3 regions of the Chryseobacterium metallicongregator genome follow, and region 1 is predicted to be linked to each of the others. Evidence: riboswitches for the same ligand, from Rfam matches in the RefSeq annotation. Region 1 holds a riboswitch; each other region holds the start of a gene.

Evidence for each region. A riboswitch is a leader RNA that binds a small molecule or an ion and turns the genes downstream of it on or off. The one in region 1 is predicted to bind S-adenosylmethionine.
Region 2: another riboswitch for S-adenosylmethionine. It lies ahead of REB14_RS14545 (SusC/RagA family TonB-linked outer membrane protein); the one in region 1 lies ahead of REB14_RS12820 (TonB-dependent receptor plug domain-containing protein).
Region 3: another riboswitch for S-adenosylmethionine. It lies ahead of REB14_RS15375 (alpha/beta fold hydrolase); the one in region 1 lies ahead of REB14_RS12820 (TonB-dependent receptor plug domain-containing protein).

Annotation. Positions count from the first base shown of each region.
Region 1 covers NZ_JAVIXS010000009.1:97,220-108,007, reverse strand. The annotation lists gene REB14_RS12825 (TonB-dependent receptor domain-containing protein) at 1-2,127, opposite strand, end outside; SAM-I-IV-variant riboswitch at 2,247-2,344, shown strand; gene REB14_RS12820 (TonB-dependent receptor plug domain-containing protein) at 2,642-5,386, shown strand; gene REB14_RS12815 (outer membrane beta-barrel protein) at 5,487-5,702, opposite strand; gene REB14_RS12810 (LytR/AlgR family response regulator transcription factor) at 5,851-6,138, shown strand; gene REB14_RS12805 (aconitate hydratase) at 6,296-8,563, opposite strand; gene REB14_RS12800 (bifunctional aconitate hydratase 2/2-methylisocitrate dehydratase) at 8,883-10,788, opposite strand, start outside.
Region 2 covers NZ_JAVIXS010000014.1:229,700-240,487, reverse strand. The annotation lists gene REB14_RS14545 (SusC/RagA family TonB-linked outer membrane protein) at 1-1,915, opposite strand, end outside; SAM riboswitch class I at 1,999-2,097, opposite strand; gene REB14_RS14540 (type II 3-dehydroquinate dehydratase) at 2,343-2,750, shown strand; gene REB14_RS14535 (hypothetical protein) at 2,814-3,251, shown strand; gene pckA (phosphoenolpyruvate carboxykinase (ATP)) at 3,299-4,915, opposite strand; gene REB14_RS14525 (GYDIA family GHMP kinase) at 5,043-5,948, opposite strand; gene fabD (ACP S-malonyltransferase) at 5,958-6,833, opposite strand; gene REB14_RS14515 (LysM peptidoglycan-binding domain-containing protein) at 6,904-8,850, opposite strand; gene bshC (bacillithiol biosynthesis cysteine-adding enzyme BshC) at 8,889-10,475, opposite strand; gene REB14_RS14505 (putative porin) at 10,488-10,788, opposite strand, start outside.
Region 3 covers NZ_JAVIXS010000014.1:401,679-412,466, reverse strand. The annotation lists gene metF (methylenetetrahydrofolate reductase [NAD(P)H]) at 1-6, opposite strand, end outside; gene metH (methionine synthase) at 14-2,674, opposite strand; gene REB14_RS15395 (fatty acid desaturase family protein) at 2,676-3,767, opposite strand; gene REB14_RS15390 (homocysteine S-methyltransferase family protein) at 3,851-4,861, opposite strand; gene REB14_RS15385 (O-succinylhomoserine sulfhydrylase) at 4,899-6,059, opposite strand; gene REB14_RS15380 (ACT domain-containing protein) at 6,170-7,708, opposite strand; gene REB14_RS15375 (alpha/beta fold hydrolase) at 7,708-8,652, opposite strand; SAM riboswitch class I at 8,713-8,819, opposite strand; gene REB14_RS15370 (MGH1-like glycoside hydrolase domain-containing protein) at 9,008-10,788, shown strand, end outside.

The DNA of each region.
Region 1 (10,788 bases):
ATTGATAGAAAATCCGAAATTTCTCGTGTCATATTTGCTACTGATCAACACCGGCGTTCCTGATGGTGGATTAGAACGTACCTGCATCATCTGTCCGTTGAAAATATCATTCGCAAAAACAGAAAGTGTCAGGCGGTTGTTCATAAACTTTTTCGTCAACGTAATATCAAGAGAGTTGTTGAATGGTTTCTCTGCTGTAAAGTAGAAATATCCCGCCTTTGGAGTCAGATAGCTATAGTTAGCTGTCAGTTTGATATCCTTAGGTAAAATAACCTGGGTCATGATATTGAAAATCCAGAAGCCTTTATTATTCAGGTTATCGATTTCATGTTTCTGATATCCTGCATATAAGTACATGAAATTAATTTTATCAGGATTGAAATTAAATTTCATGATTTCACTAAATGGCTTACTGAAAATCATAAAAGGAATCGGTAATCCCACATTGAAATTGTGAATTTTCATATTCGAAATATTCACCTGCTCGTTGTAAAGCTTTCTTCCGTCCTTTCGGATGATCTGTGCCACCTGGTTGCTTGCCGAACTTACACTATATCCGATAAATGCATAATCAAAAGCTGAAATTTTCAATTCATAATTATCAAAAATAGTAGGCTGTAGGTTAGGATTACCATTTACTTCGGTACTTGGCCCGGAGAAAGTTACGTTATTTGGGTTCAAAGCAGAAATACTCGGTAAGCTGATTTTTCTGTTGTAATTTGCCGCAATATTAACCTGGTTCATCATATTATATTGTACGCTTGCATTCGGGAAAAATTTAAACTTATTGAAAGGAATCAAATTAGCCTCCACCAGTTTCGCATCTTTATCAAAATATCTTGTTACCCCGGAAATATCATAGTTTTCAGCACGGGAACCCAATGTGAAGTCAAACTTTTTCAGTTTAGCCTGAAACTCCAAATAGGTAGAAGCGGTTTGTCTTTGATACTCTAAGTTAGTCAGTCCAAAACTTTCTGTATCATAATCCTGTCTTTCATATAATCCTCCAAAACTTACCTTTCCACCATCAAGAAGTTTGATAGGTTGGGCATAATCTACTTTGAAGTTGGCAATATTCATTACAGATTTATTGTTCAGAATATCTTTTAAACCATTGGTAGGACTGTTGATTGGTAGGTTTGGAGCGGCTGCAAATGTACCATCCTGAAAGAAATTGTCTTGAGAAAATTTACTGTCTGATCTTGTATAGCCAAACTGGAAGTCTAATTTTTGAGATTTATCTGCAAAACGTTTCTGATAGGTTACAACTGCTTCCTGTCTGAGACTATTGGTATGGGCAACATCTGAAGATGTATAAAAAGCTTCCCTTAAATCTTTTGGATTATTCTGGAAAGGCAAATCACCATGACCATTACTTAAAGTATAGTTGTCATTATTATTGTGATAAATATCGTAGTTTAATAATAATCTGTCCTGCCCCAAATCAAAAGTCAATCCGGATTTTGCAAAATATCCACGTGCGTATCTATCGGTATGGCTGCTCAAAAGTTCATCTTGTTGACCATTCAGCATACTTTCACGGTAGTTTTGACCTACGTTCAGCTGCCATCCGAAATATTTATTCCTTGCATTTAAATTAACAGAATTGGTTGTCCTGTTTCTGTATTTATCATAATTCGTGAAAGAATAATTTCCTGAATACGTAGCAGTTAAATATTTGTTGGCATTTTTATTAGTGATGATGTTCATGATGGCACCTCCGGAAGTAGCCGGAAACTCAGCACCGGGCTGGGTAATTACTTCAATTCTTTCTACAGAATTGGCAGGCATTCCTTCAAGGAAAGAGTTCAATTCATTGGACGTAATATTCAGGGGTCTTCCGTTAAGATACACTTCCAGCATTTTCCCCTGATACATCATCCCCGCGATATCGGTAGAAACAAGTCCAGGAAGTTTTTTAATTCCTTCCAGAACGTTTCCGTTATTCAGCTGAGGTTGTTCAGAAAAGTCAAAAATGGTACGGTCTGCCTTTTGCTCAACGGCTTTTTTAGTTTTGGTGATGACTACACCTTCTATTTGTTTTTCTTTAGCACCCGTAGTATTCTTTTCTTGTGAGAAAACAAAAACAGAACTTACCAGTGATAAAGCGAAAATCGTTTTTTTCATAATGTTTTAATGATATCCGGTTAGACGCTGAAAAACAGAATTTGTTACGGTAAAATGTTGAAAATCGAAAATTTAGGCTGAATTTTTTTTTTATTTATGAAATAATTATATCTTTGCCAGGTAATTATCAAGAATCTCTAGATGGGATAGCAACCTGCAAAAACAAGCAAGGTGCTGCAATCGATAAGCCGGATCTTCCGGAAAAAATGTTTATCATTCTATCATTATCCCCATCTTGAATTTTTGTTTTAAAGTTAAAATCAATGTTTAAAGACAAGGGAAATCACATTCCATCAGTAATTTTTTATTCTTCAGATCATGAAGTGAGTCTTCATTATTCTGATATGTTTTCATGCCATTTCTATATGCGCATGTGTTGTTGCTGCTAGCATTTTCTATTTCTAAAAAATAATACAAACATTCCGAACATCAATGGTAACCTTACATTTTAGGGTTACAGGATTTGTATTGCTCAAAAACAATTTTTTAATAACAAAAAGTAACAACAAACAACATGCATAATTTCAAAACAAAAATATTTGTTCCTTCTATTGCGCTTATTTCTACATTTTACTACGCCCAGACGGATACTTTACAATCAAAAAAAATAGATGATGTAGTCATCCTTGGTTCAAGAGGCTCAGGAAGATCACTGACAGATACGCCTGTTCCGGTAGATATTATTAACATATCAAAAATTTTAAAACAAAGCCCCACTAACAATATCAGTCAGGCTTTAAATTATATTGTCCCTTCGTTTTCATCCACCTCACACACCGTTAATGATGGAACTGATTTTGTAGATCCTGCTCTTTTAAGAGGGTTGGGCCCGGATCAGGTTTTGGTTTTACTCAATGGAAAAAGAAGATATCAGTCTTCATTGATTAATGTTACCCTTACACCGGGAAGAGGATCTGTAGGAACTGATCTAAATGCTATTCCGGCATTTGCTTTAGAAAAAATTGAGGTTTTAAGAGACGGTGCTTCCGCTCAATATGGTTCTGATGCCATTGCAGGAGTCGTTAACCTTGGGTTGAAAAAAAGGCTGGGACTTTCGGGACAGGTATTTTTAGGTGGATACGCTTCCTCCGTTGCCAATAATTTCTCCGGTGGAGTAGATGGACAGACTATTTCCGTAGATCTCAATTATGGAGCTAAAATAGGAAAAACAGGATTTATTAATATTACAGGTTCTACACAATATCGTGATCCCTATTCCAGAGCCGGAGTAAGAGAAGGTGATATTTTCAATGCTTATAATGCAATTAATTACAGAGCATTGCAGGATGGTATTAATATCGATGGTTTGTATAAAAATATTACGAATACGTCAAACACTCAACAGATTATTAGTACCATTAAACAATATGCAGCCAAGGTAAATTATTTCGGAACTGATTTTCAATCTCAAATTTCAGGAGCCAACAGCATTTCCGATCTTCAAAAATTATTAGGTAAAGATTTTACATCCCAGGAGCTTAATTACAGAGGATTAGAGAGAAAAGATTTCAGTTTGAGAGCCGGACAGTCTAAATTACAAGCCGGGCAGCTATTTTTCAACTCTGAAATTCCTGTGAATGATGATTGGAAATTCTACTCATTTGGTGGTTATAGTTACCGTCTTGGAAATGCCGGAGGATTTTACAGGCTGCCGAATACTGAAAGAAATATCAATGCAGTGACTCCCAATGGATATCTCCCTCAGATTGAAGCAACTGTAAATGATTATTCTCTTGCTGCCGGAATTAAAGGAAAATGGAATGGCTGGAATGTGGATTTCAGTAATACATTTGGGAAAAATACCTTTGGTTTTGGGGTTGTAAATACATTTAATACATCGCTTACAGACGGATCTCCAAGAACTTTTGATGCCGGAGGATCTGAGTTTTCACAAAATACTGTCAACCTTGATTTCTCCAAAAAGTATGATGTGCTGAAAGGATTAAATGTTGCATTCGGAGCTGAATACCGACACGAAAATTATAAAGTGAATGCAGGAAAAGAAAATTCTTACGCTTCTTACGATATCTATGGGCGTTTAGTAACTGCTAAAACTCCTGAAAATGAAAAAGTAACCGACTTCTTCGGATCTATAAGGCCAGCCGGAGCACAGGTTTTTCCAGGCTTTAGTCCGGAAAATGCCGTTTCAGGAAATAGAAACAGTATTGCTGCTTATGCTGATGCAGAGCTGGAAGTTACCGACGGCTGGCTGCTGGAAGGGGCGTTACGATATGAGAATTATTCAGACTTCGGATCTACATTCAATTATAAACTGGCAACCAATGTAAAGCTGGCTTCTAATCTGAACTGGAGAGGTGCTGTTTCTACAGGATTTAGAGCTCCTTCATTAGCTCAAATCTATTATAGCTCTACATCTACGTTGATTCAGCAGGGAAAAACTACACAGGTTGGTACTTTTAGAAATAATTCTGAAGCAGCACAAGCATTGGGGATTCCAAAACTGAAACAGGAAACTTCACAATCTTACAGCACAGGAATTACCTGGAAGATTCCGGCATTAAGCCTTACTTTCACTGCTGATGCTTATTTAATAAAGATTAAAGACAGAGTAGTGCTGACTGATCTTTTCTTCCGTCCTAATGGTAATTTTACTCCAGGTTCTGATCAGGCCGTTCTTCAGGATGCGTTTGATCTGGCAAGAGCTAGCGCTGCCAACTTTTTTGCCAATGCGGTGGACTCTCAGACAAAAGGTTTGGATATTACAATTTCTCAGAATTCAAAGATTTCATCAGGAGTTTCTTTGGAAAATAATTTTGGACTTAACCTTAATCAGACCAAAAGAATTGGAGATATCCATGTATCACCTAAATTGGTAAGTCAGATCGATAATTATTTCTCAGAGCCTAATAGAGTGTATTTTGAAGAAGCTGTACCGCGTGTAAAAGCTACCTTATCCAATACGTTAAGAGTTTCCGGTTTTACTTTCCTGCTGCGTAATTCATTCTTTGGTAAAGTGACAGATGCAGATGTTTTAGATGCTAATTTTGATGGAGTAACGGGAAGTACAGAGCATTTCGTCCTTAATAACCGTTTGATAACAGATTTATCTGTAGGATATGATTTTAATAAAAATATTTCAGCAACCATCGGGAGCAATAACATTCTGAATATTCTGCCTTCTAAGAGTCCCAATATAAGCTCATTAACCGCTGATAATCAATTTGTGTATTCCAGACAGGTGTCCCAGTACGGTATAGGAGGAAGATTCTTGTTTGCAAGAATTGAATTCAGGTTCTAAATATTAGTTACTTAAATAAAAAAACAGAGTTATACGCTCTGTTTTTTTATATATGTTGATGGTCTCTCAGGAAAAATTCCCTGAGTTTAGTTTTTTGCAGTTATTGTGCTCGATCTTTTTCTTCAAAATTGATAGCTCTTTTATTCGATTTTACTTTTTGATTCCCAAAATTGTAGGTGATGCTGAGTGTCATTCTTCGTGCATCCCAATAGTTGTTGAATGATTGTGTATTATCTGTAAAATACATATCAGCCTTCAATCCGGATTGTTTAAAAATATCACTCACTGAAAGATTGACCTGCAGGGCTTTTTCCACAAAACTCATTTATACACCCGCATCAAAACTTGCTCTACCTTTGATGGAAGCGGAGCCGTCTCTCGAGGGAAGATTGTGCAGTAGTTGACAAATAGCATAAAGTCTTAACGGTTTTCTTTTCCTCAGGGGGGAAAATACATATTTCTTTGTGAAATCCTCAGGGCAAAGACATCGTATTGATTTTAATGAGATTTTGTACGTTGAAAGTATCAAAGACTATGTCAATATCCGGACGGAAAATGAGGAATTTATTGTTCTGGATACACTTAAATCAATGGAAATTCAGCTTTCTGAGAGGTTTGTACGTGTTCATAAGTTCTTTATTGTCAATTTGGATAAAATTAAAAGTATTGGTGCTAAAAAAGTGAACTTTCCCGGGTACGAAATTCCTATTGGAGAAAGTTATAGAGCAGGTCTTCTGGATAGATTAAAGTAAAATTGTAAGTTTTGGCTAAAGCCAGATGTATTTTATAATTTTAATGCGGACTAAAGTCCGCTCCTATTGAATTGATTAGCAGTGATTTTTGGTGTGATAATAAAAAAGACGACTTCAATTGAAGCCGCCTTTCTATTAATTAATCTAACAATTAATCTTATTTTTCCTGTTGTTTGATCAGGTTTAGCGCTGAACCAGCCTTAAACCAATCAATTTGCTGATCGTTGTAAGTATGGTTGGCCATAATGATATCTTTAGTTCCGTCAGCATGAACGAATTCTAAAGTCAATTGTTTTCCCGGAGCAAACTGATCAAGATCTAAGAAGTTAACTGTGTCATCTTCCAGGATTTTATCATAGTCAGCTTCATTAGCGAAAGTGATTCCCAACATCCCTTGTTTTTTAAGGTTCGTTTCGTGGATTCTCGCGAATGATTTTACCAATACCGCTTTTACACCAAGGTGTCTAGGTTCCATTGCAGCGTGCTCTCTTGAAGAACCTTCACCATAGTTCTGGTCTCCTACAACGATGGTTGGAACGCCTGCTGCTTTGTAAGCTCTTTGTACAGCCGGAACTTCACCGTATTCACCGGTTAATTCGTTTTTAACTTTATTGGTTTCCATGTTGTAAGCATTCACCGCTCCAATCAACATGTTGTTTGAAATATTGTCTAAGTGACCTCTGTATTTCAACCATGGTCCAGCCATTGAAATGTGGTCGGTAGTACATTTTCCGAAAGCTTTGATCAATACTTTAGCACCTTCAATATTTTTACCATCCCAAGCCGGGAATTCTTCTAATAACTGAAGTCTGTCTGAAGTAGGGCTTACGTTGACAACAACACTGGAACCATCTTCTGAAGGGGCCTGGTATCCGTTATCGTCTACCGCAAATCCTTTTGCAGGAAGTTCGAAACCTTTAGGCTCGTTAAGTTTTACCTGTTCACCTGATTCGTTAGTTAAAGTATCCGTAATTGGGTTGAAGTCCAGTCTACCAGAGATTGCTACAGCAGCTACCATTTCTGGAGAAGCTACAAATGCGTGGGTATTCGGGTTACCATCTGCTCTTTTCGCGAAATTTCGGTTGAAAGAGTGGATGATAGAGTTTTTCTCTCCTTTTTCCGCACCTTCTCTGTCCCATTGCCCGATACATGGTCCACAAGCATTGGTAAAGATTCTTGCATTTTCAAATTTTCTGAAAGAATCTAAGAAACCATCTCTTTCTGCTGTGAACTTCACTTGCTCAGAACCAGGGTTGATTCCAAGGATTGCTTTAGGTTTTACCCCTTTTGATACCGCATCCTCTACAATGGAAGCAGCTCTTGATAAATCTTCATAAGAAGAGTTGGTACAAGAACCGATAAGCGCCCATTCAACTTCTAAAGGCCATCCGTTAGCTTCAGCTTTAGCTCTGAATTCAGCAACTGGAGTCGCTAAATCTGGAGTGAAAGGTCCGTTTAAGTGAGGAGTCAGCTCAGAAAGGTTGATTTCTATTAATTGATCAAAATATTGTTCAGGGTTAGCATATACCTCAGCATCACCTGTTAAGTGTTCTGCAATTGTATCAGCAGCATTTACTACATCCTGTCTTCCTGTAGCGGAAAGATATCTTCTCATTGAATCATCATATCCGAAAGTAGAAGTTGTAGCTCCGATTTCAGCACCCATGTTACAGATAGTCCCTTTACCGGTTGCGGAAAGAGATTCAGCACCTTCACCGAAATATTCTACGATACATCCTGTACCTCCTTTTACAGTAAGGATTCCTGCTACTTTTAAGATCACATCTTTTGCAGAGGTCCATCCATTCATTTTACCGGTTAATTTTACCCCGATAAGTTTAGGCATTTTAAGCTCCCAGGCCATTCCTGCCATTACGTCTACCGCATCAGCACCACCTACACCGATTGCTACCATTCCTAATCCTCCTGCGTTTACTGTGTGAGAATCGGTACCGATCATCATTCCTCCAGGGAAGGCATAATTTTCCAATACAACCTGGTGAATGATACCTGCTCCCGGTTTCCAGAACCCGATTCCGTATTTATCACATACAGAACTCAGGAAGTTGAATACCTCGGAATTTTTGTTGATACCTTCCTGTAAATCTTTGTCTGCACCTACTTTCGCCTGGATCAGGTGATCCGCATGAGCAGTAGAAGGAACCGCTACTTTAGCTTTTCCTGCCTGCATGAATTGTAAAAGAGCCATCTGTGCTGTGGCATCCTGCATTGCTACTCTGTCTGGTGCGAAGTCTACATAAGAGTTTCCTCGTTCATATGATTGTGTAGCATTTCCTTCCCAAAGGTGGGTGTAAAGAATTTTTTCTGAAAGGGTAAGAGGTTTTCCCACGATTTGTCTTGCCGCAGCAATTCTTTCCGGGTAACGCTCGTACACCTTTTTGATCATATCAATATCAAAAGTCATATCGTATTTTAGTTTTGTTCTTTTTTCCGTTAAAGCTTCTTTTTCTATTGGATGAAAAAGAAAAATTACTCTTTTGTACATCAAAAAACGTTCCTATAATCCATAAATAGGTTGTTTTAGGCTTTAAAATCAATAGATTTTATAACTTTCAATTTAAGAAAAATTAGAATTTATTTTCCTGATTTTATCGAAAAAAAAACGTAACTATATTAAAATAGAAACGTTCTAAACAAAAAAATGGAAGATTTTAAATCCTAAAAGGACCAAAATCTTCCATTTCTATAGTTTTTAATAGGTCTTTCGACGTATTTATAATCTCTTAGTGAGCGCTTGTACTTGTTAATTCTTTAATAGAAGGAACAAAAGTAGTAAGGTCAATTCCCTCAACAGCAGCTTTATACTCATCAATGCTAGGGATTCTTCCGATAATTGCAGAAAGAACAACAACCGGAGTTGAAGCCAATAGAGATTCTCCTTTTTTACGTTCAGAATCTTCCACTACTCTTCCCTGGAAAAGGCGGGTAGATGTAGCTAAAACAGTATCTCCTTTAGCAGCTTTTTCCTGGTTACCCATACAAAGGTTACATCCAGGACGCTCAAGGTACATTACGTTTTTGTACTCCACACGGGCTTCTCCTTTTGGAGCGTTATCATCAAATTCAAAAGCTGAATATTTTTCTAATAATTCCCAGTCACCTTCCGCTTTTAACTCATCAATGATGTTGTAAGTAGGGGCTGCTACTACAAGAGGAGCACTGAATTCTACCTTACCTTGTTGCTTTTCAATGTTTCTAAGCATTTGAGAAACGATCTTAAGGTCTCCTTTGTGAACCATACAAGATCCTACGAAACCAAGATCTACTTTTTTCTCACCTCCATAGTAAGAAAGATCTCTAATGGTATCGTGAGTATATCTTTTGGATACATCATCGTTGTTTACATCCGGGTCAGCAATCATTGGTTCAACAATTACGTCAAGATCTACAACTACTTCAGCGTAATATTTAGCATTTGAATCCGGAGTTAAAGCAGGTTTTTCTCCTGATCTGATCTCTTCAATTCTCTTGTTTGCTTTATCAATTAATCCCTGAAGAACTTTATTGTGGTTATCCATACCCTTGTCGATCATGATCTGGATTCTGCCTTTTGCAATTTCCAGTGATTCGATCAGAGTATTATCTTCAGAAATGTTGATAGAAGCTTTTGCCTTCATCTCAGCAGTCCAGTCTGTAAATGTAAATGCCTGGTCAGCAGGAAGCGTTCCGATGTGAACCTCAATGATTCTACCCTGGAATACGTTTTCTCCTCCAAACTGCTTCAGCATCTGAGCCTGCGTTGCATGAACCACATCACGGAAATCCATGTGTTCTTTCATGTTTCCTTTGAAGGTTACTTTCACAGATTCCGGAATTGGCATAGAAGCTTCACCAGTAGCTAATGCAAGAGCAACAGTTCCTGAGTCAGCACCGAAAGCTACCCCTTTAGACATTCTTGTGTGAGAGTCACCACCAATGATGATGGCCCATTCGTCTACAGTGATATCGTTAAGAACTTTATGGATAACGTCAGTCATTGCGTGGTATTCACCTTTCGGGTCACGGGCTGTAATCAAACCGAACTCGTTCATGAACTTCATCAGTTTCGGAATGTTAGCCTGAGCTTTTTTATCCCAAACGGAAGCAGTGTGACATCCTGACTGGTAAGCACCGTCAACAATTGGAGAAATCACAGTTGCTGCCATAGATTCAAGCTCCTGAGAAGTCATAAGACCTGTCGTATCCTGAGATCCAACGATATTTACCTGTACACGAACGTCAGAGCCTGCGTGTAATACTTTTCCTGGAGTAGTTCCCACAGCATTTCTGTTGAAAATCTTTTCTACCGCTGTAAGTCCTTGTCCTTCGTGAGAAATTTCTTTTGATGGAGCAAAAACAACCGGAGCTTCAACTCCTAAAAGCTGAGCGGCAAATGTCTGTAACTTCTTACCAAATACGATAGCATAAGATCCTCCTGCTTTGATGAATTCCATCTTTTGAGGAGTGAAAGATTTGGTAAGGTCGATCAATTCCTGATCTCCGTTATATAATTTCTTTTCTTTTGTATTGATTGTTAAAACAGTTCCTGTTGCTACTGAATAGGCCTCTTCAAGAACGATGTCTCCATTTTCGTTACGAACAGGGTTTCCGTTTTCGTCTACTTTCTTCACCCAGTTTTTAAGGTCGATA
Region 2 (10,788 bases), on a different contig from region 1:
CAAGGCTGATAAATCTGTACAACTCCTGATAAGCATAATAAAGCGGCTGCCCGTTGGGTCTAAGCAATTTATCATTCCCCTGACCTCCGTAGCTTGCACGCAATGTCAATTGGTTGAATACGTTTAAACTTTTAATAAATTCTTCATTGGAAATCTTCCATGAACCTCCTACTGACCAGAATCTTCCCCATCTGTTATCTTTTGCAAATCTTGAAGAGCTGTCTGCCCTTCCTGATGCAGATAAGAAATAGGTATTGTTGTAATCATACTCTACTTTTCCAAGGAAACTCAATAAACTCAATTTATTACTGTTTCCGCTGAAACTTCCCAGTAAAGAAGCGGCATCCGGCTCATAATAATAAGGCAGCGAGAACTGACTTCTTGTTCCGGAGATTGTCTGATAATCATATTTATAGAATTCGTGTCCTGCCAATGCATTGACATGATGTTTTCCAAACTTTTTATCATACGTCAGAATATTACTGGTGGTATAAGATAATGTTCTGGTATTGGTTTTCGTTACTGAACCTCCAATTTCAGCACCTTGCCCCAATAATGGATTTGAATAATAATGTCCGTTATAATTCACCAAATCAACAGAGAAACTCGTCTTGAATTTCAGTTCCGGTAAGAAAGTGAATTCCATGAATCCTTTCCCTGAAAAGTTATCTTCTTTATTCTCGTTTTTGTCTAATGGTAAGGTTGCAGCAGCATTCTGATTTTGAAGCGCATTCGTAGGTCTGTATTTTCCAAAATCATAAATCGGGTTTCCATCAGCATCCAAAATATAAGTTCCGTCAGCATTTCTTTCATAATAAGGATAGAATGAAGGAATAAATCTTGCCGCATTGATGATGTTACTGGCTTTGGAATCTGAAGAAGTAGGTGCCTGCTGAATACTGTTTGTATAACTTAAGTTCACCCCAACATTCAGCCATTTTTTAACTTCAGAATTGATCTTTAATCGGGTATTATATCTTTTATATCCCGATTCAATTGCCATTCCTTTATCATCCAGATACCCCAGAGAGAAGAAATAATTACTTTTCTCACTTCCTCCGCTGATATCAAGATCCACCTGATTTCTTGAAGCCACTCTCTGCAAGATATCTCTCCAGTCATCATTCCAAAGTGGTGATGCGCCAGGTAATAGTTTTCCATCTGTACCTACCGGTTTTGGATAAGTTGTCCCATATGGATTAATCCCCAGTGAAGAAACAAGGTTGTCTGTTGCCATCTGAGCTGCCTGCTGAGAAGAAACTTTTCCGGATTGATATCCATTTCTCAATGCTTCCCAGTACAGTTGAAAATACTGATCTGTATTTACCTGTTCATAATCTTTTACGGCTCTTCCGGAGAATCCCTGACTGATATTAAAATTAACTCTGGCCTCTCCTTTTTTACCTGATTTTGTAGTAATGATAATAATTCCGTTTGCTCCCCTTGAACCATACAAAGCACTTGCTGTAGCATCTTTCAAAACACTGATTGATTCAATATCGCTTGGGCTGATAGAGTTCAGGTTTCCATCGAAAGGAATTCCGTCTACAACGTATAAAGGATCACTGGAAGCACTGATTGAGCCAATTCCTCTGATTCTGATAGTAGAAACAGCACCTGGCTGGCCTGATGCACTGGTAGTCTGAATCCCTGCAACCTGTCCTTCTAATGCTTTCGTAATATTCGTTACAGGTCTGTTATTGATTTTATCACTGGAAATTGTAGCTACGGAACCGGTATAGCTGTTTCTTTTCGCTTTTCCGTAAGCTACCACTACTACTTCATCAATCTCTTTTTCATGAAGGCTATCTTTTTTCGGCTTGGAATTCTGTGCATTTACACTGATAATTCCCAGAAAAAAAGCAGCAACGGGAGGTATCCAAGCTTTAGAATTAAATAAATTTTTACTAATCATAATCAATTTTATTTATCATATATTAAAATTTAGCCCTTTGCAGAAAAGTCAGCAAAGGGCATCGATAAATACGATAAAACAAATGCTTATTTTTCCTTAAAAGGCTGAACGTAACACCTTGCCCAATGGGTAGGTTGTTAAGACTTCACAGGGTCAGTTCCCTCCATCTTTCTTTATAAGCCGATCGAAATATGTTTGCAAAGCTAAAAACTTTTAGTCTACAAAACAAGTAGACTTATTTATTTTTCATGATAAATTTTTAATAATTAACATAAAATTTTAATAAAACTCATTACAACAAGGAGTTGCAGTCGTTATCATTTATTCAAACATGACAAATATCATTATTAATAATTCAATGGAATAAATATTTGAGGAGACCTTAATTTTTGTATTATTAATTGAAAAAACTTTTTAATTTTATAGTATGAAAGTTTTGATCATCAACGGCCCTAACCTCAATCTGTTAGGCACAAGAGAACCGGAAATTTATGGAAATGTTTCCATGGAAAGTTATTTGGAAAATTTAAAATCCGAGTTTCAGTCTCATGAAATACAGTATTATCAGTCCAATATTGAGGGCGAGCTTATCAACAGACTTCAGGAGGATAATTTTGATGCAGTGGTGATTAACCCGGGAGCATTTACCCATTATTCTTATGCTATCGCTGATTGTTTGAAGAATATCCGCAAGCCAAAAGTAGAAGTACATATCAGCAATATATACAAAAGAGAAGAATTCCGCCAGAAATCTGTGACGGCAGCGAATACAGATGCTGTTTTATCCGGCTTTGGAATGGATGGGTACAGATTGGCTTTATTGAGCCTGAAGTAATTTCATAACTTAAATATTCCTACAGATTTCTACAGATAATTAAGGAAAGTAAGAAAATAATTGATGAAGATAAAGGATAAGATTTATTGTAAAATCATTGGGCCATATTCCGGACAATTAACGAAGAGAAAATCTTATATTATCGAAGAAATCAACGTTGAAAATATAAAAGTCTGGAATAATGAGGGAAAACTTAGGTGGTATTCAAAGTTGTATTTCAGTGCAGACAATGAACCGGAAATCATTTCTATTAACATAGATGATCCAATAGAAAATATTGAATCTGATGCCATAGAAGTAACTATTACCTTTTCCAACAAAGTAAAATACTGGATGACCTTCGCTACTCCAAAGTATTTAGATAAGATATTGGACGAAGAATCTTACTTTTCTTCAAAACATTTTATGATCATAAAACATTTAACTGAAGAATCAATCAAATCAACGGTCTTAAAACTTGATGAACAGAATGAGTTGATTGAAAACTGTAAAAAATATTAATAAAAAAGCCTCATCTGTGATGAGGCTTTTTATGTTATAGAGAACTATTAGATGGTCTGTTCCTGTAATTGAGGTCCTGAAGCAACTAATTTCTTACCTTCTTCAGTATCACAATACTGCTCAAAGTTTTTGATATATCTTGAAGCAAGATCTTTTGCTTTTTCTTCCCATTCTGAAGCGCTTTCATAGGTATCTCTAGGATCTAAAATACCTGTAGAAACGTTTGGCAATTCAGTAGGAATCTCAAGATTCATGATTGGAACCTGAGTTTTTGGAGCATTATCGATAGATCCGTCAATGATTGCATCAATGATTGCTCTTGTATCTTTCAGAGAAATTCTCTTTCCAGTACCATTCCAACCTGTATTTACCAAATATGCTTTAGCTCCGTGCTCTTGCATTTTACCGATCAATGTTTTAGAATACATTGTTGGGTGTAATGTAAGGAATGCTTCACCAAATGCAGGTGAGAAAGATGGCTGAGGTTCTGTAATTCCTCTTTCTGTTCCAGCTAGTTTTGATGTATAACCGCAAAGGAAGTGGTATTGAGCCTGATCTTCATTCAAGATGGAAACCGGAGGAAGTACTCCGAATGCATCTGCTGAAAGATAAACAATCTTCTTAGCATGACCTGCTTTAGAAGGCAATACAATTTTGTTGATATGATAAATTGGATAAGAAACTCTTGTATTCTCAGTGATTGATCCGTCTGTATAATCTGCTACTCCATTGTTCACAACAACGTTTTCAAGAAGTGCATCTCTTTTGATGGCAGCAAAGATATCCGGTTCTTTTTCTTCAGATAAGTCGATAACTTTAGCGTAGCATCCACCTTCATAGTTAAATACTCCGTTGTTATCCCAACCATGTTCGTCATCACCAATAAGATATCTTTTCGGATCTGCAGACAGAGTCGTTTTTCCTGTACCTGAAAGACCAAAAAATAAAGCTACATCACCTTTTTCTCCTACGTTAGCAGAACAGTGCATTGAAGCCATACCTTTTAATGGAAGGTAATAGTTCATCATGGCGAACATCCCTTTTTTCATTTCACCTCCGTACCATGTACCTCCGATGATCTGTAGTTTTTCAGTAAGGTTGAACATGATGAAGTTTTCAGAATTCAATCCTTGAGCTTCCCAGTTAGGGTTTATTGTTTTAGAACCGTTGATTACTGTGAAATCAGGCTCTCCAAAGTTTTCAAGCTCATAGTGAGAAGGGCGGATAAACATATTAGTAACAAAATGCGCCTGCCATGCTACTTCAACGATAAATCTTACTTTAAGTCTCGTATCTGCATTCGTTCCGCAGAATGTATCTACTACATAGATCTTTTTAGATTCAGCAAGCTGGTTCAGCACTAGTTCTTTACAAGAACCGAAAATTTCTGCAGTAGTAGGTAAGTTTACTTTACCATCCCAGAAAATTGTATCTCTTGTAACATCATCCTGAACAATATATCTGTCTTTAGGTGAACGACCTGTGAAAATTCCTGTTTTTACTGACACCGCGCCAGATTCCGTAAGTTCAGCTTTCTCAAATCCCTGATTTTCAGAAGAAACTTCAGCCTGGTATAATTCTTCATAAGAAGGATTATACACTACTTCATAGTTTCCTTTAATCCCCAATTTCTCTAAATCCTGGATGATTTTAGTGTTTTTCATTTTACTTATATTTTCTATTTCTTTATTGACTTCAACAAAAATAATATTAATTATTTGTTAAAGGTGGTTTAAATATACTGATATAAGTCAGAATGGCAAATAAAAAAACAGGATTGTAATAATCTGATTACAAGTCAATTATATTTTCCCATTCAAAAACCGAAGGAAAACCTTTCTCCCAAAAATAGTTCTTATAGCCCCCAAATTTGGCACTCATTACAAAATCTCCGCCCCATGCCCCTAAACTTTTGACAAAAGAAGGGCAATCTGAGAACAGTTTCTCTTTAACTGTGGAAATTTCAAGAAAATTAGCAATTTTATGTTCATGAACCATCATTAATTCAGAAAAATTTTCCAATTCATTACATAACAATATTTTTTTTGTAAGATCAGAAAATTCATTAACCAATTCCGGAGACTTCTTTTTTGACTTGTAAAAATTGATTCCTTCTCTGCTATCCTGTTTCTGATTTAAGTGAATAAAAATCAGTTCATTTTTAAAAGAAGGATTGAAATTAACCTTTTCATATTTTATTTCAGGTTTACTTTGGAAAAGAACGGCAGCCTTTTCTTTCGCCACCGCAATATCGTATCCACTGCCTCCTAAACTGATTGTATTAAGATAAAACGGGTCTATTCCGGCCCATTCTGCAAGATTATTCATCAGAGTAGAGCTGCTTCCAAGTCCGTAATCTGCCGGAAACTGAAGATTGGTTTTTAAATGATAAGTAAGATCAGTTTTGAATTTACTATTAGAAAGCTGCTGAACATTTTGTAATGTTTTGGTAATAAATTCAGCACTTGATGGAATATTGGTTTCCAGGATCTGCCAGGTTTTATAATCAATGACAGCCTTCAACCATAGTGTATTCTGATGATAGGCTTCCCAAAGAATAAGGGATTTTCCATCTTCTTTTTCTTCAAAGAAAAACTCTTGTCCCAGCTTGGTAGGTACCGCTAAGACAAGAGCTCCGTCTATTGCGAAATATTCTGAAGTAAGCATAAGCTTGCCCGGTGAAAATATCGCGCTCATATTTTTTGTTTAGATTGCAGAAGTAGCTTCTACTGATCCGTCAATTTTTTTGATCAATCCCTGAAGGGTTTTTCCTGGGCCTACTTCTACGAAATTAGAGGCACCGTCTTTAATCATATTCTGAACAGATTGTGTCCATTTTACAGGACCGGTAAGCTGAGCGATCAGGTTCTGTTTGATCTCATCAGGATTGGTTACCGCTGTTGTCGTGATATTCTGGTATACAGGAATGGTTGCTTTTCTGAATTTTGTTTTTTCGATAGCTGCGGCCAGTCTTTCTTGTGCAGGCTGCATCAATGGAGAATGGAAAGCTCCATTTACTGGCAATAGCAATGCTCTTTTAGCACCTGCTTCTTTCAGTTTGGCGCAAGCTTCTTCTACTGCAGGAGTTTCACCGGAAATTACCAATTGTCCTGGACAGTTATAGTTGGCAGGAACAACAATACCGCTGATCTGTGCACAAATTTCTTCAACCTTAGCATCGTCTAATCCTAAGATCGCTGCCATAGAACTTGGATTGGCATCGCAAGCTTCCTGCATAGCCTTTGCTCTTTCAGAAACTAATTTCAAACCGTCATCAAAGGATAAAACTCCGTTGGCAACTAAAGCTGAAAACTCTCCTAAAGAGTGTCCTGCTACCATTTCAGCACCAAGACCATTTACGGCTTTTAATGCTGCTACTGAATGTATAAATATTGAAGGCTGGGTAACCTCTGTTTTCTTAAGATCCGCATCCGTACCGTTAAACATAATGGAAAGAATGTCGAAACCTAAAATTTCATTGGCAGATTCCATCAGATCTTTAATATCTTTTCTAGAATCATACAATTCTTTTCCCATTCCTACGAACTGAGAACCCTGCCCTGGAAATACAAGTGCTTTCATGTATTGAATTAAATATTATGCAAATATAACTATAATGTTAACAATATTCTTTTAAACAGCTATAAATCATTTAAGGTACTAACCTGATTACTCTATAACCAGTATTTACATAAGCACCATTAGCTTTAGATTTTACAAACTCAAATTTGGTAGCAAGCTGAGTCTGAACTTTATTCATCTGTTTAAATATCTCTCCTTTTTTATTTTCTCTGGTTAACATGTCGTTGACAACATCAAAACCTACGATAGCATATTTTGGTGGAGTTTTGCAGTATTTGCTTTTATAAGCAGCCAGAATTTCTTTTTCAAAATTACCGTCTGTATTAATCTTTCTATCCATCAGATAGACCAGGCTTGCCTGGCTCAGTTCGTCTACTCTCTTCTCAAAAACCGGAGAATAGAACATACTGAAGGCTTTTATTCCCTGAACTTCTTTAGACATCGCAATCATTCTGTTAGCAAAAGCATCTCCTGCAGCATTATCATCATTCGCTAAAATAGCAATAACCGGTGCAGACTGTCCTGTCATCATATTCTGATCCGGCTGGATATCTGCCGGGGAATTAACAATAATAATATTAGGATTTTTCACCGCTTTTTCAAGTCCTGCTTTGATATAATTGGCATCTTCTTTTTTAGCATCTGCCACTATATATATTTTCTGATCAGAATAAATTCCTTTTACTTCTTCTACAATCTTATCAGCATAGGTCTGATTGTTTGTTTCAACAATAATAAGATTGCTGTAGTTATAAAGTTCCGGAGAGTTGGCAAATGGTGCTACAACCGGGATTTTCTGATTTTTAGTAAAATCAAGAACATCAATTACATTGGATTTAAAGAAAGGTCCAATAATAAGATCTGTATTATCAGGATTAATCTGCGTTAAAGAATTTTTGAACGAAGCTTCATTTCCTGAATCTACAACTTTGATATCCAGTTTCTGTCCTCCTCTTGCATTTCTTTCAATAGCAAGTTTAGCTCCTGTCAAAAAGTCAAGCGCCATTCCTCTGTATTGGGTTTCGTTAGTACTGTACCCGAAAGGAAGCATTAAGATAACACTTAAAGCATCACCGTTTTTCTTCACGTATGCTGCATCCTGCTTTTTGATTTTTAGAACCATTCCAGTCTTCAAACCATGTGAAAGATCCGGGTTAAGAGCGATAAGTTCATCAATAGAAACACCGAATTTATTAACGATAGAGAATACTGTATCTCCCTGCTGAACTGTATAGGTTACATAATCATCACCTACTGCAACATTGGAAGCAGCGGTTGATTTTTCGTTCCCGGAATCCATTTTTGCTTTTGGATTTGCAGTTTCTGTAACGGTATCAGTATTGGCAGTCGTGTTTGTTCTTTTTATTTTAATGGTATCCCCAGGTTTCAGTCCTTTTTCTTCCAATCCTGGATTTAAAGCATATAGGTCCTGCTGGCTGATGCCAAACTGCTTTGTAATTCTGTAATAATTATCTTTAGCCTGGATAACATAAGATTCTCCTTCTGCAGGGGTAGTTGTTGTTTTTTTTTCTACTGGAGTTTCAGTATGTTTTTCTGTGGTAACGGCCTGTTGCTCTCCTCCATATTTTTTAATGCTGGCAAGAGGTAAGGTAATTTCATCTCCGATCTTCATGTGAGAATCCAATTCAGGATTCAGTTTTCTCAGATCAGTTTCAGAAATTCTGTATTGTTTTGTAATGCCATAGATCGTTTGTTTTGGCAGTAAAACAATTTTCCCAAGAGAAGAAACACTTGTTGTTGAAGTTGCTTTTTCTGTTGGAACTGCTTTTGTCACAACCGCAGTGGCTGCTTTATCTGATTTTATAGTTAAAACATCACCGATCGCCAATTTGCCATCTTTATGTTTTGGGTTTAGCTTCAGCAATTCATCTACAGTCATTCCATACTTTTTGGCAATGTTGTAAGGGTTGTCACCTTGCACAACCGTATGTGATTTCTGGGCTGAAACTCCCAAAACCATACATAAACTGGATAGAATAAAAAACCTCTTTATCATATTCGATAATTATAATTTACAAAAATACTTCTTTAAAATTAAATGGCAACAATTATTAATTTTGAATCTTGAACCACCATTTCTTCCAAACAATTTTCAAGCCACGAATAACCATAATCTGAAAAGAATACGCTAAAATTATATACTCTCTCCTGCCATGTTTTTGCGGGATGAACATCTAAAAACAGATTTTCAAGTCGTTCCAGTAATTCATTCTGTTTTATTTTTTCAGCATGAAGCAGACGTTTTTTCATTCTTTTAAATGATTTTAATTGTCGCACTTCTTCTGCTTTCACCATATTACCGAAAGATTTCTCAGTGGTTTCTGCTGAAGTTTTCAATATAGAAAAACTATTGATCAGTAATTCTTCTTTTTCTTCGAGTAATTGTAAAATCGGATTATCTTTTAAAATCTTCTGATTGGTAAGTACTGAGAAGTTCTGAAAAAAATCTTCAATTTTAAGATCAAGCTTCTCAATTTTTCCCAAAGTCTTTTCTTTCAGAAAAAGCATAGAGTTTCTTGGAATCAGAATTGGGAAAGGAGTATTAATTTTTGAGAAATAATCTTTCAATTCCAGCCAGTACATGATTTCGGCATTACCTCCAATATAAGCCAGATTGGGAAGTACATTTTCCTGATATACCGGACGCATCAATGCATTCGGACTGAATTTTTCAGGATGATTTTCCAATTCGGCAAGAATTTCTTCTTCTGTAAACTGGATAGGTTTATCTACAATATTATACTGCTGACCGTTAAATTCTATTCTGTCTCTCGTTTCAGAAAGGTAGAAAAGGTTTATTTCACGAGGATTTACCTGAACCTTTCCGTATTTCTCTGTCAGAAACTTTACTTTATCTTCAGAAGTTTTCTGTAAGCTGAAATGAAGAAGCTCATCTTTAAAAATCGCTTTCATTTGATTTTTAAGTTCCTTAGAATCTCCATCCAGAATCAAAAGCCCGAATTCTGAAAAAAGACGGTTGACAAGAGTCTTAATGGCTTCCGTTAAAGTGTTTCCTGCTTTATAAGCTTCCTTCATCATTAAGATCAGCTCTGTACCGAAAATAGAATCTTTGAATTCTTTTTCAAATTCCGAAATAAAATAGGTATCACTGATTTCAATTCGACCTACCGGACCTCCGGATTTCTCGTTGGTTTCGTAATAATTGTTTTCGGTTTTAAAATGATTGATCTCAGCAAAGTCATGATCCTCTGAAGCCATCCAATAAACCGGAACAAAGTTAAAGTCCGGGAAATTTTCTTTCAGATAGCTGCATGTCTTGATGGTCTGAAGAATTTTATACACAAAGAAAACAGGCCCTGAGAATAGGTTCAACTGATGTCCTGTTGTTATCGTAAATGTATTGGGCAGTTTAAGATTCTCAAGATTTTCTTTCTGTTTTGAGGATAGAGAAAGGTTTTCTAACTGTCCTTCAAACACGTCAGCTAAAATGTTTCTTTTTTCAGAGGTAAAAGAATCTTTCTTCAGATGAATCTGCTGTCTGAAATGATCTAGGGAAAATGTATTATTTTCAAAACCCTCAATTTTTTGATTTAAAAAATCTTTTACCAGCTGAGGAATGCTTTCTATATCGTTAAATGATATTTTATTAATTGTTTTCAACCTGTACAGTTTTTAGTTGAACAAATACCACACGATTCCGATATTCAATCTGAAATCATACACCGGATAATGTGGAAATGCATATGCTTTGTTATTGGAAATAACAGTTCCTATCTGCTGCCCTTCTATGAAAAAGAACATTTTTTTAACCTTCATATTAATATAAACATCAGCGATAGGCTGTCCTCCAATTGAGAATGAATCTGCTCTTGGAAGAATATATTCATTAAGAACAGGAAAATAATCTCTTGATGCAAACTTAGAGAAATAGTATACTTTAACACCTGCCTGAATTTCTGCTGCTTTTTTGAAG
Region 3 (10,788 bases), on a different contig from region 1:
CTTCATGTCAATGTTAATCTGCTAAATTTGGTGACAACCATTTTCTCGCTTCCTGGATGCTACAACTTCTTCTTGCTGCATAATCTTCAAGTTGGTCTTCTGTAATTTTTCCTAATCCGAAATATTTGGCATGCGGGCTTCCGAAATAATATCCGGAAACAGATGCTGTAGGGAACATAGCAAGGCTTTCTGTAAGGAAAACGCCTGTATTTTCTTCTACTTTTAAAAGCTCCCAGATGGTTTTCTTTTCCAAATGATCAGGGCAAGCCGGATAACCTGGTGCCGGACGGATTCCTTTATATTTTTCGGCAATCAATTCTTCGTTGCTTAAAGTTTCCTGATTAGCATATCCCCAGTATTCTGTTCGTACTTTTTTATGTAAAAATTCTGCATAGGCTTCTGCAAAACGATCTGCCAGAGCTTTCACCATGATGGAATTGTAATCATCATTGGCTTTTTCATATTCTGCAGACAGTTCATCAGTTCCAAATCCGGTGGTTACACAGAATGCTCCCACATAATCGGTTTTTCCTGAACTTTGAGGAGCGATGAAATCACTTAGCGCCAGATAGTCTTTTCCTTTTGATCTCTGAGCCTGCTGTCTTAGGGTTAAAAACTTCGCCTGCTCATTATTATTTTCATCAAAAATCAAAATATCATCAGATTCATTGGAATTGGCTTTAAAAATTCCGAAAATGGCTTTTGCTGTTAAAAGCTTTTCATCCAGAATTCTCTTTAGAATCACCTGGGCATCTTTGAATAATTCTTTCGCCTGAACGCCTACCACCTCATCTTCCAGGATATTCGGATATTTTCCGTGAAGATCCCAGCTTCTGAAAAACGGAGACCAGTCGATAAAAGGAAGAAGTTCTCTCAGGTCCTGATTTTCGATCACTTTTATTCCTATGGTATTCGGAGTGAAAATTTCTTCGTTTTCCCAATCAATTTTAAAATGATTTTCTCTTGCTTCTTCAATGGAAACATAATCTTTATCTACCTGTCTGTTAAGGAACTTTTCTCTGAAATCAGAGTAGTCATTCTTTAAATCCGAAACATATTCTTTATTTCTGTCGCCCAATAATGAGCTTACTACGTTGACAGCTCTTGAAGCATCATTCACGTGAACGACTGCATTTTTATATTTCAAATCGATTTTCACTGCGGTATGTGCTTTTGAAGTGGTAGCACCACCGATTAATAATGGAAAATCTAAGTTTTGTCTTTCCAATTCTGAAGCGATGTACACCATTTCATCCAAACTTGGGGTAATCAGTCCGCTCAGTCCGATAACGTCTACTTTTTCTTCAATAGCAGTCTGGATAATCTTTTCAGCAGGAACCATTACTCCAAGGTCGACAATTTCATAATTGTTACAGCCCAAAACAACACTTACAATATTTTTACCAATATCATGAACATCACCTTTTACTGTTGCCATTAAGATTTTTCCATTAGCAGGTCTTGATCCGTCTTTTTCTGCTTCAATGAAAGGTTGTAGATAAGCTACCGCTTTTTTCATTACCCTTGCGGACTTCACTACCTGAGGAAGGAACATCTTTCCGCTTCCGAATAAATCTCCTACGACTCCCATTCCGGTCATCAGATTTATTTCGATGACATGAAGTGGTCTTGCAGCCAGTTGTCTTGCTTCTTCTACATCTTCTTCAATGAAACGATCAATTCCTTTTACCAGAGCATAAGTAATTCTTTCCTGCAAAGGATTGTTTCTCCATTCTAAGTCTTCAGTTTTTTCTTTCTTAACTGATTTATGCTTTTCGGAATAATCAAGAAGTCTTTCTGTAGCATCTTCTCGTTTATCCAAAATTACATCTTCTACAAGCTCCAGAAGTTCTTTATTGATTTCATCGTAAACCTCAAGCATTGCCGGATTCACGATACCAATGTTCATTCCTGCCTGAATCGCATGGTAAAGGAATACGGAGTGCATGGCTTCTCTCACTGTATCATTTCCACGGAAAGAGAAAGAAACATTGCTCACTCCTCCACTCACGGATGCATAGGGAAGATTTTGTCTTACCCAGCGCGTAGCTTCAATAAAGTCGATGGCATTTCTTCTGTGCTCATCCATTCCAGTTGCTACCGGAAAAATATTTAAGTCGAAAATGATATCTTCTGCGGGGAAACCAATCTGGTTCACAAGAATATCGTAGGAACGTTTTGAAATTTCAATTCTCCTTTCAAAACTATCAGCCTGCCCTAACTCATCAAACGCCATAACAATGACTGCCGCTCCATATCTTTTAATGGCTTTGGCATGTTTGATAAATTCTTCCTCACCTTCTTTTAAGCTGATAGAATTCACTACACATTTTCCCTGAGCTACCTGAAGACCTGCTTCAAGGATTTCCCATTTGGAAGAGTCTACCATGATTGGGATTCTTGCGATATCCGGTTCAGAGGCAATTAAGTTCAGGAATTTAATCATCGATGCTTTTCCATCGATCAATCCATCATCAAAGTTAACGTCCAGAATCTGGGCACCTCCTTCTACCTGATGGCGGGCAATATCTAAGGCTTCAGAGAATTTCTCTTCTTTAATCAGTCTTAGAAATTTTTTGGAACCGGCAACGTTTGTCCTTTCACCAACGTTGATGAAATTACTCTCCGGCGTTATGATAAGAGGCTCGAGGCCTGATAATCTTAAATACTTCATTTTATTCTTCTAAAATATAGTAGGCATTATTGGCATTCTGTCTCAATAAATCCCTATGCTTACTTAAAGCTGTAATCAGTGGAAATCTTTTGTACGCTAAACCATGTTCTTCAGCAAATTCTTCAATCTCCTCTGTAATTTCATTGTAATACATATAACTGTAATTGGGAAAAAGATGATGGGCTACATGAAAATTGAAATTTCCCAAAACATTTCTTACTAACCAGTTATTTTCTTTTAAATCATTGGTCACCTCAAACTGGTGACGAAGCCAGCTGAATGGAAGACCCTTTTCTTTATTTAATTTTGGAAAAGCATTATCAGGAAGCGGATGCAAAGGCAGTAAAACAAACAATGCAAAAATACTTGCTGATATCACCTGTAAAAACCACGCTCCTACAGCCAATCCTATTGATACTTTAAAGAACATTACAGGAACCACAATCTGATAAAAAAAATAGAACAACTTATAGCTTATCATTTTTACTTTTTCAATGGTGGGTATCTTTCCCTGGGTCTTTAAAATAACTCTTTCCTTGTCAAAGAAGTCCCTGAAGTCTCTTATAAACATCCAGTTGAACAAATACAACGGATAGACTAAAAAGAAAAACTTATCCTGATACTTCTGTACTCCTTTCGCTTTGATCCACGGTACAATTAAAAGCAGCCCACTCTGTTCGATATCCGTGTCCCATCCATCTACGTTAGGATAGGCGTGATGGCTTGCAATATGTCTTTTTTTCCAGATATAGGAATTAGCTCCTATAAAATCAAAAATGTGAAGAACCAACCCGTTCAGTCTTTTACTTTTATAAATGTTGTTATGGGCTGCTTCATGGATTAAGTTTAAATAAATCAAAACCAAAGAAATTCCCATTAAAACGAAGCTCAGAATGTAGATCCAATGCTTTTCGGCATTCAAAAGAGCCAAAAAATATAAACCAATATAGACCAGTGGAAGAAGTACCGCTTTGATCTTAATGTAGATATCTCTGTTCTCAGAAATGTTTTCTACTCTTTGGTTCACTTTCTTTCTCAGTTCATTAAATAATCTGACATCCTCGGAATCTTTTAAGTAAATTGGCTTTTCCATTATATTTAACTTTGTGGTTTACTTAAAGTTAACATTTATAATCCAGCCTTCATCTTTGATTTTAATTTAAAAAATCTATCAAATCACACAAATTTCTTCAATTTCCTTGGCTCATATTTCTCCACCAGGTCTGCAATCGCTTTAATATGCTCAGGTGTTGTACCACAACATCCTCCTATAATATTGATTAATCCTTTCTCAACATATTCTTTGATCTGTCTCGCCATATCTTCCGGAGTTTCGTCATATTTTCCAAAAGCATTCGGTAAACCGGCATTCGGATATGCTGAAACGTAGAATTCTGAATTATGAGCCAGTGTTTCAAGATAAGGAGTCAGCTGATCTGCTCCCAATGCACAGTTGAAACCTACGCTTAGTAAATTCAGATGGGAAACTGAGATCAGAAAAGCTTCTGCGGTCTGTCCGCTCAATGTTCTTCCTGAAGCATCGGTAATGGTTCCTGAAACCATGATTGGAATTTTTATTCCTCTTTCATCCTGCAGTTCATCAATAGCAAATAAAGCAGCTTTTGCATTCAAAGTATCAAAAATGGTTTCTACCAGAAGAATATCTGAACCTCCATCCAGCAAAGCTTCACACTGCTGTTTGTAAGCGACTCTCAATTCTTCAAAAGTGATGGCTCTGTATCCCGGATCATTAACGTCTGGACTTAAACTAGCTGTTCTGTTTGTAGGTCCTATAGATCCCGCTACAAATCTCGGTTTGTCCGGATTTTTCGCAGTATACTCATCACAGGCTTTTCTGGCAATTTTTGCAGACTCATAGTTCAGGTCGTACACCAGATCTTCCATGTGATAATCTGCCATCGCAATGGTAGTTCCTGAGAACGTATTGGTTTCAATGATATCAGCTCCGGCTTCCAGATATTTCTTGTGAACTTCTTCAATCGCCTGAGGCTGTGTCAGAGAAAGCAGGTCATTGTTTCCTTTTACCGGATGTTCCCAGTCTTTAAAACGCTCTCCACGGTAGTCTTCTTCTTCGAATTTGTATCTCTGAAGCATGGTTCCCATGGCTCCGTCAAGAATTAAAATTCTTTCGGATAAAGCTTTATATAATTGTACTGAATTTTTCATTTTAATCTATTTTGGCTAAAACCAGTTGCTAGTTGAATTAATCTAAAGCCTGCTTCAGATCAGCAATAATGTCATCCACATTTTCCAACCCTACTGAACAACGAACCAAACCTGCAGTAATACCTACTTCATTTCTTTCTTCGTCTGACAGTTTGGAGTGTGTAGTAGAAGCCGGATGTGTAACGATCGTTCTTGTATCCCCTAAATTGGCAGACAGTGAACACATTTGGATCTTATCTAAGAAGTTTCTTCCCCCTTCTATTCCACCTTTTATTTCAAAGGCTACAATATTTCCTCCAAGTTTCATCTGCTTTTTGGCAATTTCATAACTCGGATGAGATTTCAGGAATGGATATTTTACCAATTCTACATTAGGATGACTTTCTAAAAACCCGGCTACCTTCAATGCATTCTCACAGTGTTTTTCTACACGGATAGCCAATGTTTCAAGGCTTTTTGATAATACCCATGCATTAAAAGGAGATAATGCAGGTCCTGTATTTCTTGCGAAAAGATAAATTTCTCTGATCAGGTCTTCCTTTCCTACTGCTATTCCACCTAAAACTCTTCCCTGTCCGTCAATCAGTTTCGTTGCTGAGTGTACCACAATATCTGCACCGTATTTGATAGGCTGCTGAAGATAAGGCGTTGCAAAACAGTTATCTACAATAAATATAAGATTATGTTTTTTCGCAATCTGTCCAAAGAATTCAAGGTCAAGAATTTCAATAGCCGGATTGGTAGGCGTTTCAAGGTATAAGATCTTGGTATTAGGTTTAATATATTGCTCTACATTCGCGGCATCTTCTGCTTTGAAATAAGAGGTTTCAATATTCCATTTCGGGAAATATTTGGTAAACAAAGTATGAGTAGATCCGAATACTGACTGGCAGCTTACGATATGATCTCCGGCATTCAGTAATGCAGCAAATGTAGAATAGATGGCTGCCATTCCTGTTGCAAAGGCATATCCTGCTTCTGCTCCTTCCATTTTAGCGATCTTATCTGTAAATTCGGTTACGTTTGGATTAGAGAAACGGCTGTATAAGTTTTTAGGTTTTTCTTCTGCAAAGCTTGCTCTCATATCTTCCGCATCCTGAAATATAAAACTGGAAGTAAGATATAGCGGTGTAGAATGCTCATCAAACTGGCTTCTTTCCGTTTGGGTTCTTATTGCTGATGTTTCAAAATTTTCCATATAGTTTTAATTTGTCAATTCAGCAGGGTAACCATTAGATTCTTCGCTATGCTCAGAATGACAATTGCAGTAATGGTTACACTGCCAGATTGGTAGATTGTTACATTAATTTATTTCGTTTCACTTACTCTTAAAATATCCCCGAATACACCTCTTGCTGTAACCTGTGCACCAGCTCCGGCTCCCATAATCACGATTGGATTCTCTCCATAACTTTCTGTGTAGATTTCAAAGATTGAGTCTGAGCCTTTCAGCTGTCCTAGTGCGGAAGTTGCAGGAACAGAAATCAGTTTCACATCCAGCTCGCCTTTATCTTTCTGTAAGTCACCGTGTAGATCACCTACATATCTCAATACATGTCCGGGCTCCTGATTTTCTTTTATTTTCTGGTATTCTTCGTCCAGCTCTTCCAGTCTTGAAAGAAATTCTGATTTTGAAACTTCAAGTAAGCTTTCCGGAACAAGATTTTGAATATTGATATCTCCGAATTCGTTGATAAGGTCTAATTCTCTTGCCAGAATTAATAATTTTCTTGCTACATCATTTCCTGATAAATCTTCTCTCGGATCCGGTTCTGTATATCCTTTTTCCAAAGCTTCGTTGATGATGGTTGAGAATTTATCGTTCCTCAAAGAAAAATTATTGAAAACATAGCTCAATGTTCCGGAGAACACTCCTTTGATTCTTGTGATATTTTCTCCTGAAAGGTGTAATAATTTGATGGTATCAATTAACGGTAATCCTGCTCCCACATTGGTTTCATACAAATAACGTCTGTTGTTTTTACTCAACGTATATCTTAGTTTTCTGTATTCTTCTATTGGAAGGGTATTGAAAATCTTGTTGGAAGACACCAGATCGAATCCGTTTTCTGCCAAAGCATGATAATTTTTCACAAAATCTTTGCTTGCAGTATTATCCACAACGATCAGATTTTCCAGTTGGTTTTCATTAGAGAAGTTGATTAGTTCTTCTACATTCGATGGATGTTCTGCTGTTAAAACCTCATCACTCCAATTGGCGTCGAAACCTTTTTTGTTGAAAGCAATTTTCTTAGAGTTGGCTACTGCAACTACTTTAAGGTCTATTTTTTTTCGTTTTTTAATTTCTTCTGCAGATTCCAAAACCTGTTGTATCAATGTCTTTCCTACATTTCCGTGACCAATGATGGCCAGATGAACGGTCTTCGGCTTTTTGAAAATTTCAGATTCTATGATGTTTCTTGTTTTTTCATCCTGTGAAGATGTTACTACGATGTTCACTCTGTTTTCTCCTGCTACCTGATTCAAAAGCAATGGGAAAACATTATTTCGTGCCAGTTCTGCAAAGACTTTATTGAAATCTTCTGCAACAAAACCAATCACAGAAACATTATTGATACTATAAATTTGGGAAACTTTTCCAGATTTTCTTTCTGCTTCAAATTCATCAATAAGACAAGCAACCGCTTTCTCTGCATCATTTTCATGAACCAGAATAGAAATTCCGTTTTCTATAGCCTGTTGAGAAATTACGCCAACACTGATGCGTGCTAAAGTAAGCGCTTTAAAAATACGTCCGTCAATCCCGATTTCTCCAAGGAAATCCTCTCCTTCAAATTTGACGATTGATCTGTTCTTTAAAAATTTTATTTCGTTAGCATTTTTCATTACTTCTGTAAAATGTTTTTTATGATATTATTTAATTGTTGATATTCCATTAGGAAGGCATCATGCCCGTGTATAGATTGGATCTCGTGATAAGAAACATCCTTATTTTTCTCTTTTAAGTTTTCAAAACACATTCGGATTTCTGAAGCCGGGAAGAATAAGTCTGTATCTACGGAGATCATGTGCATTCGTGCCTGTATGTTCTCCAGTGCTTCTTCAGCAACGTTGATATTCATTAAGAGGTGGTTCATCAGCTTGTAACTTTTTAAACTAAACCTTTCGTTTAGTGCATTACCATGATAAACCAACCAGTCTTCTGATTCCAGGCGTTTTTTTTCCTGGTTATATTGGTTTTGAAATCTGTCATTGAGTGACTGTGGCGTTCTGTAACACAACATGGCATGAATTCTCGCTTTCTGTAATGGTTCTTCTTTATCATTCAATAAAAATTTCTGAACCAGACATTGTGCATGAAGCCAATCGTGTGTTCTGTAATCACAGGCAATAGGAATAAATATTTCTGTGAGATCCGGCTGCTTGGCAAGCATTTCCCAGGCAATCCCTCCTCCCAGAGAACCTCCGATAATGGCATATAAATTTTTGATATGTAAAGCTTCAAGCCCTTTCAGAAATATCGCTGCGATATCTGAAGGTGTGAAGTCTTCATTATCTTCAATTAAAAAATCGTCGTATCCGTTTCCTGGTATATTGAAGCACAGAACAGTATATTGATCAGTATCAACAATCTGATTTTCTCCTACCAGCTGTTTCCACCAACCTTTTTCTCCGGATACATTTGAATTTCCGGTAAGAGCATGGTTGATTAAAATGATTGGAGCTGTAAACAGATCTTTCCCAAAAAGCTGATAGCTTAATGAGATATAGTATTCCTTTTGGGAATAAGTTTGATACGTAAGATTAATATAGTTTAGTTCTGTTTTCAATTCTATTAAATTTTAATACAATTGAAAATGCCACAGGAAATGGCTGAAAAGAACTTCAGTAAGTTATCTGTCCAAAATTATTTGGTAGAACGTAGCACCTTCTTTGCTTGCACAAAGGGTTGCTAAGGTTTCATAGGGTCTAATCCCTCAACCTTTCTTGATAACATTTTCAATATTTGAATGAACGAATGATGCAAAGGTAGTTCTTTTCTTTTAATTTCAAAAAAAAATTATTTTAATATTTAAAAAAGCCTTTAAATACAAGTATTTCAAGACAATATTAATAATTATTCAGATGAAAAAAATTGGAATTACTTCTCAAAAAAACTAACTTCGTATGGAAAAATGATGAGATATGACCGCCGAAAAAGATAGATTACAAGATACCAAATGGAAAAACTGGGGACCTTATGTAAGCAACCGGCAGTGGGGAAATGTACGCGAAGATTATAGCCCGAACGGGAATGCCTGGAATTTTACCAATCATAATAATGCAGAAAGCTATGCCTACCGATGGGGTGAAGAAGGTATTGCCGGAATTTCTGATGTAAAACAGCTTTTATGTTTTGCTTTTTCGTTTTGGAACAAGAAAGACAAAATGGTAAAGGAAAGATTCTTTGGATTGAGCAACCCTCAGGGAAATCATGGGGAAGACATCAAAGAAATCTTTTATTATCTGGATAATACACCTACTCATAGTTATATGAAAATGGTGTATAAATATCCAATTAATGAATTTCCTTACGATGACCTTGTTGCAGAAAACGGGAGACGCAGTAAAAAGGAACCGGAATATGAGATTTTCGATACAGGAATTTTCGATAATGATGAATATTTTGATATTTTCATAGAATACTGTAAAGCCGATCACAATGATATTCTTGCCAGAGTAACGGTCTGTAACCGAAGTCAGCATAAAGCACCTATTATGGTAGCGCCTACTGTTTGGTTCAGAAACAACTGGAAATGGGGATACAACACCTATAAAGCAGAAATCAATGCTTCTCATGACGGAAGTATCAACATTGGCCATGACAGTATTTCGATTAAAAAACTTTATTCCCGAAATACCAATACACAAAGCGTATTTTGTGATAACGAAACCAATAATTCTAAGCTTTACGGAGCTCCTGCAGCTGAAAACACTTATTTCAAAGATGGAATCAATAATTTTATTATCCATCAAACGAATACGGTAAATCCTGAAAAAAAGGGAACAAAAGCTTCTTTTCTGATCGATGAAATGATTGAAGCCGGGGAATCCAAAGTTTTTGAATTCAGATTATGTCCGGATGAAGCTGATGAACCTTTTGAAAATTTTGATGAAATATTCAATATACGAGAGGCTGAAGCTGAAGAGTTTTATAAAGAAATTCAGAATGACACTGTCAACGAAGATGAAAGAAATGTGCAGAGACAGGCTTTTGCCGGACTTCTCTGGAACAAACAGTTCTACCATTACAATATCGGAAAATGGCTGAAAGGTGATCCCAACTTTGAAGCCCCAAGAAATTTCAACGACTATGTAAGAAATACAGAATGGAATCATCTCCACAATAAGGATATTATTTCCATGCCCGATAAATGGGAGTATCCATGGTATGCTACGTGGGATCTGGCATTTCACTGTGTTCCTTTTTCGATCATCGATGCAGAATTTGCCAAGGGACAGCTTTTGCTCCTTACTAAGGAATGGTACATGCATCCCAACGGACAGCTTCCAGCCTATGAATGGAATATGAGTGATGTAAATCCGCCAGTACACGCCTGGTCATGCTTCCGTGTTTTCAAAATTGATGAAAAAACTAATGGAAAGCCAGATTTACTATTTTTAGAGAAAGTATTCCAGAAACTGCTTCTTAATTTCACGTGGTGGGTGAACCGAAAGGATAAGAACGGGAAAAATATCTTTGGCGGAGGGTTTCTTGGTCTCGACAATATCGGAGCCTTTGACCGGAATATGGAATTAAAGGACGGTCAGCATCTTGAACAGGCAGACGGAACAAGCTGGATGGCCATGTACGCACTGAATATGATGCGTATTGCAATGGAGCTTGCCCAATACTATCAGGTATATGAAGATATGGCCATCAAGTTTTTTGAGCATTATCTTTATATTGCCGAAGCTATGGAAAA